3 regions of the Cryobacterium sp. TMT1-62 genome follow, and region 2 is predicted to be linked to each of the others. Evidence: predicted binding sites of a transcription regulator. Region 2 holds the regulator's gene; each other region holds the start of a gene.
What was found. The regulator LexA, encoded in region 2, represses DNA repair genes until DNA is damaged. The targets are predictions, from matches to a motif close to TCGAACANNTGTTCGA.
Positions count from the first base shown of each region.

Region 1: E3T34_RS02800 (DUF222 domain-containing protein) is a predicted target of LexA. The motif match lies at 859-874, and genes of this name have one in related genera.
Region 3: E3T34_RS08815 (DUF222 domain-containing protein) is a predicted target of LexA. The motif match lies at 874-889, and genes of this name have one in related genera.

Region 1 is NZ_SOGZ01000011.1:28,632-30,895, forward strand. It holds gene E3T34_RS02800 (DUF222 domain-containing protein) at 1-813, opposite strand, end outside; gene E3T34_RS02805 (hypothetical protein) at 982-1,554, shown strand; gene E3T34_RS02810 (GspE/PulE family protein) at 1,834-2,264, shown strand, end outside.
Region 2 is NZ_SOGZ01000015.1:31,920-34,183, forward strand. It holds gene E3T34_RS03495 (LysM peptidoglycan-binding domain-containing protein) at 1-143, opposite strand, end outside; gene lexA (transcriptional repressor LexA) at 427-1,131, shown strand; gene metE (5-methyltetrahydropteroyltriglutamate--homocysteine S-methyltransferase) at 1,325-2,264, opposite strand, start outside.
Region 3 is NZ_SOGZ01000031.1:122,474-124,737, reverse strand. It holds gene E3T34_RS16155 (hydroxymethylglutaryl-CoA reductase, degradative) at 1-221, shown strand, start outside; gene E3T34_RS08820 (helix-turn-helix transcriptional regulator) at 483-764, opposite strand; gene E3T34_RS08815 (DUF222 domain-containing protein) at 964-1,722, shown strand; gene E3T34_RS08810 (hypothetical protein) at 1,691-2,188, shown strand.

The sequences.
Region 1 (2,264 bases), on a different contig from region 2:
CACGAATCGCACCCCGCCGCGGCGCGGGCCCGTGATCGAGTCGAAGGTGGAGAGCACGAACTCGCCGTCTTCGGGCGCGAACAGCCCGCTGAGTCGTACGGTGCCGTTGCCCAGCCGGTAGACCCGCAGGTAGCGGTCGTCGTAGGCCTGCTTCTCGCGGGCGGCGATGCCGGCCTCATCGAGCCGGTCGCGCATCCGTCTCGCCTGCTTGAACACCTGATCGGCATTCAGTGACGACGCCTCGGTGAGCAGCGCCGCCAGGGCCACCCCGAGCTTCTCCGCGGTAACTGCCGCATCGATCTGGCCGAGCCCGGCCCGGATCGACTCGGCCGCGTCAACCGAGAGCGTGCCGGCGGTGACGGCCCGGGCGATCGGCGCCTGCCAGGGCACCTTCGCCTCGACCTCGGCGACCTCGGCGGCATCCGCGTCGGGCGAGGACAGCGCCGCCTCGACGAGCCTGTCGGCCGCCTCGGCATCGGCCATCATGGTGCCGACTGCGACCAGCTTGTACGCGTCGCCCTTCGACGAGCCGGTCGAGTTCTGAATCAGGGCCTCCGGGGAGAGATACCCCTGCTGCGCCGCCAAACCCGAGTGCCCGAGCTCCGGTCGGGAACGCTTGGCGATGGTCGCCGCCATCCAGGCAGCATAGGTATCGACGAGACGGCGGATCGAAGCGATTCGCTTCTGACCGGCCAACACCTCGGCATCAGGAAGGGCCGAGAAGTCAGCGCATGACGAGCCCAGCAGGGCCACGGAATCGGCCGCCTGCCTGAGGTCTTCCGCGAGGTTGGTCAGGTTACGAGAATACCTCAACTCGCACCCAGTGTCGAGAGTTACTCACACAATTTAAGAGAATAATCGAATTTATCTCTGAGCAAATCCGGCCGCTCCGAAGCCGTCCAAGGCCGCCGGTTGCCTCAATGGAGACCCCGGGGCGGTGAAGGTTTCCCGGGCGCAGGCGAGACCACCGGAACCGCCACCGTGACGCCCGCCCCGACCAACGCACCCACCGCTACAGATTCTCCGACCACCACCACGCCCCCGGCAACCCTCAAGCCGACGCAATCCGCACCCGGGCAGACCGCGGCGCCGGGCGATCCACGTTCAACCGCGTGCACGCAGCTCTACAGCCCGGCCATGGTCGAGGCGCTCGGCGACCTGACCCTGAATCCCGTCTGGAGCCAGGACCCGGATGCCGGCGTGTCCCACGGCACCGACAATGCCGAGCTGCGCGTCCAGATCGACGCTCTCGACCACCTGACCTGCGTCTGGGCGAGCCCGTACGGGGGATCCGACACCGGGATCATCACCACTGTGGTCTGGGTGACCCTGGAACAGACCGTCGCGGTGGAGGCCCGGCTCGTCGCAAACGGACTGGAGTGTTTCACCCAGTCGGAGGGCCGCCGCTGGATCATCCAGACGAACACGGCAGACGGCGCTTTCGGTGAGTCCCACTTTCTGAGGGGCGGCATCTGGCTCGCCACGAAGTACACGAATGCCGGCCCGCTGGGCTACACACAGAACATCATCGACAACCTTTGGATGGGTGTCTAGACCGTTTCGAGCAGGCCGAGACCGGCCCGGGCATCGCCCAGCAGCGGCCGTATTCCGCCTGCCGTTCTGCGGGCCGCAACCGTGTCGATGCCGGGCCGCAACCGGGTCGAAGCCGGGTCGATGCCGTGTCTATGTCGGGTCGAAGCCCCGCCCCGTTAGGATCACTGAACAGAGGCATTTTTCGAACCGTGTCCCCCTCATTGTGGGTCTGGCCGGATTCCCTGCCCCCGAGATAGCGTTGTCCGTTACTTACTTACCGAGCCTGTTCGAGAGGATCGCGTGGCCAGCCTCACCGAAATCTTGATCCTGCACGGTCTGCTGCCGATCGAGGAGCTCGACCACCTCATGGCCGGCGACCCCGCCGATGAGAGCGCCGTCCGCGCCCTCGTCGCCAAGGGCGTCATCACCGAGGTTCAGTTTGCCAAGGCTCGGGCCCAGCAAGCCAACCTGCCCTTCGTCGAGCTGATCGACTACCCGGTCGATCGCCTGGCCGTGGCTCTCGTGCCGGTGGCCGTCTGCAAACGCCACGAAGTGCTCCCGATCGCCGTCGACGACGGCCGCCTCATCCTCGCCATGGTCGACCCTGGCAATGTCTTCGCTGTCGACGACGTGCGCGAAGCATCACGGATGCGCGTCACCCAGGTTGTCGCCGAGCGCAGCGATCTGCTCGCCGCCATCACCCGCTACCACCGCGCCGACGACGAGCTCAG
Region 2 (2,264 bases):
CCTCCGTTGAGGGCGACGGCCAGGGCCACGGCCACGAGCGGAAAGGCAGCCAGGGACGTGAAAACGACGCGACCGCGCCGGGTGAGTCGGAGCCGGGTGCGTCCGGTCGCGATGGGGGCGCCTCGTTCAAGTGCAGTGCTCATGTGATACCTCCTGTGAGAAGACGCATCCGACTCTCGGCCGGGAGAGCCGGATGCGAACTTATGTTCCGAATGTATATTCGATTATTCGAACAATCAAGCCTTATTCGGTAGTTTCTGAAATATTTATTCCGACCCACTCGAATACATGTTTGTTTAATGAGCTCAACGCGGATACAGTTTCGATTGTTGATTGACACTCAATCAGGCACCCCCGACATTCGCGTGAATCGGCGGCATTCGCTGCTTGCTGCCAGCGCATCAATCAAAACGAGGAGCGACGAACGTGGCACAGAACACCAGCGGTCCCCGCGACAAGGGCGGCACCAGACGGCGCAAGAGCCTCAGCGAGAAGCAGCTCGCCATCCTCGACGTCATCCAGCGCTCGGTCAGCCAACGCGGCTATCCGCCGAGCATGCGCGAGATCGGCGACGCCGTCGGCCTGTCGTCACTGTCGAGCGTCACCCACCAGCTCAACCAGCTGGAACTGAGCGGTTACCTCCGCCGAGACCCGAACCGTCCCCGAGCACTGGAGGTGCTCATCGAGATTCCGCAGTCGCCCGAAGACACGACGGCCGGAGCCTCGGAAAGTTTCCACACCGGAGTGCAGGTCGGCGACGCCGCCATGGTTCCGCTCGTCGGTCGCATCGCCGCCGGCATCCCGATCACCGCCGAACAGCAGATCGACGAGATTTTCCCGCTACCCCGCCAGCTGGTGGGCAAGGGCGATCTGTTCATGCTCAAGGTGTCGGGCGAATCGATGATCGACGCCGCCATAATGGACGGAGACTGGGTCGTCGTGCGGCAGCAGAAGACCGCCGAAAACGGTGAAATCGTTGCAGCCATGCTCGACAACGAGGCAACCGTCAAGGTCTTCCGCCAGCGCGACGGGCACACCTGGCTACTGCCCCGCAACACCAACTTCGAACCCATCGTCGGCGATCACGCCGAGATTCTGGGGAAGGTTGTGGCAGTGCTGCGGTCGGTTTAGGGCATCAGCACTCAAGCACATCAGCATTTCAGGCGGACTCTTGGTCTCGACGGTTTCGACCAGCGTCGTGGAGACGCGCGAGTGTTGAGTCACCATGGTTATTTCGGTCGGGTCTTGTGAGCCGGGTCTTGTGGGCCGGGCACGAACACTGTTCTTGGTGTCGTGCCCGGCTTTTGTGTGGGTGGAGGCGGGGTCAGGAGGAGACGGAGGAGGTCAGGCGGGCGCGGAGGATGCGGGTGGCGGCGAGCATGTTGTGCAGGGACTGGACGGTTTCGGTGTAGCCGCGGGTTTTGAGGCCGCAGTCGGGGTTCACCCAGAGCCGGGTGGCCGGGATGGCCGCCGCGGCGCGCTCGAGCAGGTCGGTGAGTTCAGACACGCTCGGCACACGCGGCGAGTGGATGTCCCACACTCCCGGGCCGATACCGTGGTCGAAGCCCTGGGACCGGATATCGCCCACCACCTCCATGCGAGAGCGTGCCGCCTCGATGCTGGTCACATCGGCGTCCAGGTTGCGGATCGCGTCGATGACCACCCCGAACTCCGAGTAGCAGAGGTGGGTGTGGATCTGGGTGGCCGCGGCCGCACCGGCCGTCGCCAGGCGGAAGGACCCCACCGACCAGTCGAGGTATTCCGCCTGGTCCTTCTGCTTCAACGGCAGCAGCTCCCGCAGCGCGGGCTCGTCGACCTGGACGATCTGAATGCCGGCCGACTCCAGGTCGGCGATCTCGTCCCGGAGGGCCAGGGCCACCTGCCTGGCCGTCTCGCCCAGCGGCTGGTCGTCGCGCACGAACGACCACGCGAGGATCGTGACCGGACCGGTGAGCATCCCCTTGACGGGCTTGGGCGTCAGCCCCTGCGTGAACGCCGACCACTCGACCGTGATGGGCCGCGGCCGGGACACGTCACCCCAGAGGATCGACGGGCGCACGCACCGGCTGCCATAGGACTGCACCCAGCCGTTCTCGGTGACCGCGAAGCCGTCCAGGTTCTCGGCGAAGTACTGCACCATGTCGTTGCGTTCCGGCTCCCCGTGCACGATCACGTCGAGGCCGATGTCTTCCTGCAGCGAGACGACCCGGCGGATTTCGGCGCGCATCAGGTCCCGGTAGTCCGCGGTGCTCAGCACCCCCCGT
Region 3 (2,264 bases), on a different contig from region 2:
TGAACATCAATCAGGGACTGCTCAACGCGCTACAGGTGTCGAGCCCGGAGATCGAGTCACTCGTGGCAATCGCCCGCCGCGCCGGCGCCCTCGGAGCGAAGCTGACCGGTGGCGGGGGCGGCGGCGCCATGATCGCTATCGCCGAACCTGGCGGCACCGAACCGATCATCACCGCGATGCGCAGCGCCGGCTACACGACTTACCTCACCGAGATTCGCTGAGCACCCGAAATTCGAACCTGTATTTGAGGTATTCGGAGCTGGGCATCTTGCCATTCCCGACAGCGATAAAAGGCGATTATGGCAGTCGTCCACAGGTTTCACGCGTAGTTATCCACACCGGGCGTTCCAGTAATTATGCGGGCAAAAGCCACATTTCACTCGGCTGTCCACAGGGTTATCCACAAGGCTGTGGATAGACGTATCTTCGACGTCTGCCAGGCCGGCCTGCCCGCCTCGCGGCGCAGGTCTCAATCGGCGGCCCTACGGCGGGCCCACGCGCCCCGGCCACAGGTCGACACCCAAACCGTTCTCCAGACGGGCCACGGTCGCCAGGTCCGGCCAGGACCGCCCGTGCAGCACCGAGAGCAGTGTCGTGTGGTCGAGCCCGGCATCGCGCGCCGCGGCGCGCACGCTCCGCTCGCCGATTGCGGCCTGCACGTTCACCGCGAACTGACGGGCCACCTCGCCGACGGCGCCCGCCGACGGCACGTCGGGCCACCCCACCACGAGGTCACGGGGAGCAGGTCGCGCCGGTCTGGACATAGCCCGAGCGTAGACGACGGATGTCCCCCTCGGATCGCCCACCCCAACCCGTCAGTCGAATCCACGGTGGTCGGGCTGGTCGAGACCCGGTGAGCCGCTCTCTGAACTTGTGAACAAACCTTCGAGATAAACTCTGAATCGAGTCTCTAAATACTGACAGACTCTCGACTCTGTGTTCGCTTTGAGGTATCCTCGTATCATGATCAATCTCGCGGATGACCTCAGGCAAGCGGCCGAGGCCGTCGCCCTGCTGGGTTCCTCGAGTGCCGATTATGAGGCGCTGGCTGATGCCGCAGTATTGTCCGGTCAGAAGCAGATCGCGGCGGCTCGCCGCCTGCTCGACACCCGCGCCGCGTGGATGGCCGGCACCATCGCCCGGCGGTCCCGGCCGGAGTTGGGCCACTCCGGGTTGGCGGCGCAGCAGGGGTTTCTCTCGCCGGAGGCCCTCATCCAGAAGTGGACCGGCTCCTCGAAGGGCGACGCCTACAAAATGGTCGCCGTCGGCACCATGATGGCTGATGCCGAAGCAGCCGAGAAGCAGGTCGAGGCGGCGCTCTCCTCGCCCGACGCGGATGCCGCCGAGGTCGCCGAGTTCGAGGCGAAGGTGCCGTGGCAGGCTCCGATCGCCCGGGCCGTCACCGCCGGAACCCTCTCCGTCGACGCGGCCGAGTCGATCCGCTCAGGGCTCGGCCAGATCGACGCCGCGGTCACCGCAGAGAAGCTCGGTGCGGCACTCGAAGCGCTACTCACCGAGGCGTCGTCACTGAATGCCGATCAGGTGTTCAAACGGGCGAGACGGATGCGCGACCGGCTCGATGAGGCCGGCATCGCCGCCCGCGAAAAGCAGGCCGACGACGACCGCTACCTGCGGGTCTACCGGCTGGGCAACGGCAACGTACGACTCAGCGGGCTGTTCGCGCCCGAAGATGGCGAGTTCGTGCTCTCCACCTTCGACTGAGCAGGTCAACGAACACGGGCCGGCCGAACCGGCCGCTCACGGGCAGATCGAGGGCAACCCTTTCCCCATCTCCCAGGAAACCATCGACCGGCTGCTCTGCGACGCCGGCACCCGCGGCATCAAATTCGACGACAACGGCCAGATCATCAACGTCGGCCGCGACGAACGGCTCTTCACCGAGAAACAGCGCGCCGCGATGGCCGTGCGTGACGGCGGATGCCTCTGGATCGACTGCGACAGATCACCGGCCTGGAGCGAAGCCCACCACATCAACGAGTGGTTGAAAGGCAACGGCAACACCGACCTCGCCGACGGGGTACTCCTCTGTCATCCCCACCATCTGCTGCTGCACAACCAGCATTGGACGATCAGCCGCACCGGAACTCAGCATTGGTTGCGGCCACCGGTGGAGGTTGACCCGAAGCGGACACTGATCGCTCTGCCGAGCAAGCGGGCGAACCTGTAGGGCGGGACGGGTCGCCGGGTCTCGACGGGCTCGACCACCGGGGCTGAAACTACCGGAACGACACAAGGCCCCCAAT